Regions from separate parts of the Pseudoalteromonas sp. C2R02 genome, predicted to be linked through region 1. Evidence: riboswitches for the same ligand, from Rfam matches in the RefSeq annotation. Region 1 holds a riboswitch; the other holds the start of a gene.
The links. A riboswitch is a leader RNA that binds a small molecule or an ion and turns the genes downstream of it on or off. The one in region 1 is predicted to bind cyclic di-GMP.
Positions count from the first base shown of each region.

Region 2: it holds a riboswitch for cyclic di-GMP, as region 1 does, so the genes downstream of both, KO527_RS21590 (hypothetical protein) here and KO527_RS17655 (chitin-binding protein) in region 1, are expected to answer to the same signal.

Region 1 covers NZ_JAHKQC010000039.1:70,487-72,697, forward strand. Annotated here, with positions in the region: gene KO527_RS17655 (chitin-binding protein) at 361-939, opposite strand; cyclic di-GMP riboswitch class I at 1,088-1,173, opposite strand; gene KO527_RS17660 (D-hexose-6-phosphate mutarotase) at 1,280-2,134, opposite strand.
Region 2 covers NZ_JAHKQC010000044.1:7,353-9,563, forward strand. Annotated here, with positions in the region: gene cdd (cytidine deaminase) at 1-648, opposite strand, end outside; gene KO527_RS21590 (hypothetical protein) at 689-1,060, opposite strand; cyclic di-GMP riboswitch class I at 1,126-1,214, opposite strand; gene KO527_RS21595 (MFS transporter) at 1,568-2,211, shown strand, end outside.

The DNA of each region.
Region 1 (2,211 bases):
TTGAATGAATAGTAGATCCGAATTTAAAAAAGTGTGTATCAAAACAATGTGATGGCGTAACAAGGTGTGTTTTCATCAAAGCAAGCTTGTAAATCGAATGATAATTGAACAGTTAAAAATATGTCTAAATGTATCTGAGGATACTTTTAGTTTCATATTTAAAGGCAAGTTTAGCCGTTTAACCTTCGATTTAGTCCATTGAACTAAAAAGTGATTATTTGGCATTTTTGATGTTAAAAAGTTGTATACATTTTTAACCTGTAGCGGATGAAAAACCTTGTTACATTCGAGTTAAAAATAACCTCAAAAAACCACAAAATTTATCTAGAAATAAACTTGATTGTTTAATTTATATTTTAATTACCAGCATTGTGACCAAGCTAAAGACCAGTTTTTACCTATTCCAGGTTCGTACTGTTCATTCATATGTGTGCCTAGACGACAAAACTCCGTATAGGGCCAAGGTTTACATTGATATATTTTATTGGTTTTAGGGTTTAGGACTTTATCTCCAGCGCGATAGTCATTGCGGTGTTTTGGGAATACATAATCATAAGATGGAGTAATTGCCACTGAAGAGTCTTCATCTTTAATACGTTTGACCGCAAACTTTATGAGCACTCTGGTTTGAGTGATATTGCTTGAGCTTAATGCGTAGATATTATTTTTACTAACGCAAGGTTGAATGTTATCAGAATGAATATAACGACCCGCTTGTAATAAGGTGAAATGCTTATTGATATATTTAGCGATTTGTTTAGGCCATACGCTAGGCGCACCATTTTCAGTACTATTTATTAGGTGGTTAAATGACAACTCAGGCAAATACCCTTTGCCATCAAAAATTTGAATAAGCACTTCATCATTTTTATTTAAATGATGGTGAGTGGGAATTTGACCTATGTTTACCCAATTTCCAGGGGATAAACCCGCAATCAAAGTGGGGTACTCAAAAATATAAATTGATACTTTAGTAAAGGTGCCATGTTAAATCTGCCATATTAATATAATAAGTTAACAGTATTTGGCATGAAAATGTGCAGGCACAGTAGTTTTTAGCGTGTACTCTGGTTGAGTAATTTACTACTGAGGCAACTCCGCTATCATAGTTTAAAAAACCTTAGACCGGTGGTTTTGCGTCCTAACCTTTGGGTTAGTTTGCCAAATTGTGATTTGAGGTAGATATTAATGCTTTTTAATTGGAAAAGGCAATTTAAATTTAATATCTACCATGTATTTTGATAGTAATTAATGCTTTATTGTTAATCGTAAAGGTTATTTAGCTTTCCCATTTTATGATGGTTGTCAGTGTATGACTTTCGCCCGGCGCAAGCTTTACAGTATCTTGTTTTACGTTGGCAGCTTCTAAACATAACATCTTGTTGTATTCATCATCTTGGAAGTTACTTAAACGTTGTGCTTTATCTATCCAGGGATTCCACAATACACATGATGTTGAGTTTTCTCTTGCCACACTAATAGTGCCATCTTGCGTTTTAATTTTTTGAACTAGAGGCGCGTTGTTATAAACCATATCTGTTTCACGAGCAAAATTGACGATATCATTTTGATCAAATGGACCCTCACCAAATTCAATGTATTGTGAACCTTGTAAGCCATCAACTTGAGTTGTTTTAATATCAGGCGTTGGGAAATAGGTGTGTAATGCTTGGGTAAATGAAATCTCTTCTTTATCTAGGTTAGTATTTTTGAGACTGACACTTAAAGCTTTTGATAATTTAAAGATAACTTGTAATCCAGTTTCATGTGGCCAGTACGCTTTATTAACTTGTAACATAGGCAATGAAAGGCTGACTTCTATGTAATCATCTTTTTCATTTACTTCTTCAGCGCGCCATACTTGAGTGCGTGCTACACCATGAATAGGCCAATCTTGATTTTCACTTACACCAAACCAAGGCCAGCATATAGGAATGCCGCCTCTTACACTTTTGCCTGCTATATAGTCTTCATCTTCTGAAACCCAAATTAAAGGCTTTTGTTCTTTAGGGGTAAACTGAGTTAATTGAGCGCCTTGTAAAAATATTTTGGCATCACATAAAGGAGAGTCGACTTCGATATATTCTAGACCAGTTTGTGTTTGTTTAATGCTAACAGAGGGAGAAAGTTTCATAAGGCACCTTAAAGACGGTTATTAATAAATGCAGTGTAACCATACCTAAATAAGAGAGTAAGTAAATTTATTTATTT
Region 2 (2,211 bases), on a different contig from region 1:
CAAGGTTTGTATTTCACAAGCCGCTAAATTGTTTGAATAAGGTGCATAACTTAAACCGATCTGTTGAAATAATTCAGATGAAATACTGTCTGGCTTTTCACTATTTTGAAGGTTATCCTTAACTGTCAATAATCCGAAATTGTTACCTAAATCTTTTGGTCCAAAGGACATAGGTAAAAACTTATCAAAAGGGATCACTTCACCATTTAACAAAATCTCAATATGATGAGCACATGCCAATTCATTAATAAACTGTCGACAATAACCACAAGGTGCTGCATTTATTGCAAGTTTGGTAATATGTGTTTCACCATGTAGCCAGGCATTACTAATAGCAGATTGTTCTCCGTGTAGTACTAAAGATAGTGCTTGATTAGTAAACTCTAAATTGGCGCCAAAGTATAAATTACCAGAAGACCCGACCGCGATAGCTCCAACATGAAAGTTAGAAATGGGCGCAACAGAAAACTCTGATGCAAATGGTAATAACGCGGTTAATAAATCATCTAAAGAAGTATCTAACTCACTTTTTAACTTGCTAATGAATAGAGAATTAAGCATGCCGCGAGTGTTTTTTAAAAGTGAATTAATATCTAATATGTGGGAAGTTGAAAAGTTAATTTTTTGATTTGGTGAACTTAAAATCATATTATTATTGTTGTAATTAATGGTTCACCATTTTATGAATTTAAGCCGCAGTATTCAACCAATGTTTTGCTTTTTTACTACAATCAAAGTTTTCAGCGTAAACATTAAAGCGTTTTGCTTTTTGCAGTACTAAATCATGGTGAAACCCTTTAAATCCTATGATTCTAGCAACTTTAAAACCTTGCAAAATAGATTTGATTTGTACAACTAAATTAATAACTTCTATTGCTGGATATTCATGTTCGAGCTCAATCACATCAACCAATAATTTATTTGTTGCGTTGAATTTTGCGTACTCAGTTATTTTCTTGTAAATGCTGACGACATCTTCAACATTAGCTGTTCCGAAAAGTTTTACCATTACTAAATTCTCAGAAGCATCATAGCTTAGATTAGTGATTAGTTTTGACATTAATTAACCAGATTAAATCATAAATAATAAAAGGCAGGAATAAATATCGCAGCGAAATTTATCACGTTTGCAGCTCAGCCATCGTAAGTGTGTTAAACCATTAGATCTGATACTTTGCGTGAGTATTTTTTCAAACACCTTGCCTTTACGTTTACATATTTTCACAGGTTTGTACGGTATCGTCAACTTTGTAATGCTTAAGCGTTTAAAAGCACTAATAAGCGTTTGATTATTTACATCTATTTAGTTTTAGTAAGGTGTAAGTGTAATTTAATGTTTTATTGAAATTTATTAAATATTATATTTAATACCGTTTCCTCTGAGTGACAGTTAATTAACAGAAATGGTATAAGGCTATGTTATTTAATTATTACAGTTTTAGGGATATTCAATTTAATTCACATAAAATAAACTTAGCATCAAAGATGCAACTTATGTATATTGTATTCAAATTAAAGGTTTAAACTATATCTATAGTTAACTGTGTGGGTAAATTAGGAGAAATGTGTGTCAGATGAACAGACAATAAAAAGGGATTCAAATAATAGTCGCGATATAAGTAAAAATAATTCAATTTTTAGTTTTAGTAGTAATTATTACGTTGCTAATACAATGGAAATTTTTGAGCGACTAGCTTGGTATGGTATTTTTGGTGTTTTATCTCTTTATATGACTGCACCATTAGAGCTTGGTGGATTAGGTGCAACTGATCAGCAAAGAGGAACTTTATCTGCTGTTGTTATGAGCTTTATTTATCTTTTACCTGTATTGACTGGCGCATTAGGTGATAGGTACGGCTATAGAAAAATGTTATTAATATCCTTTGCTTTGATGACACCTTCTTATTATATGTTAGGCCAAGTTGATTCCTATGGTGCATTTTTTATAACTTATATGGTTCTCGCTGTTGGTGCCGCGATATTTAAACCGCTTATTGTTGGTACCGTTAGCCGTGAAACAACAGATGCAAATCGTAGCCTAGGTTTTGGCTTGTTTTATACTATGGTTAATATAGGAGGTTTTTTAGGGCCTCTTACAGTTGCTTATCTGAGAGAAATCAGCTGGGAATTAGCGTTTACAATGGCTGCTGTCTCAATTGCTATTAACTTTATTCCTGCCATATTTTTCTTTAGGGATCCAACAAAAAGTGT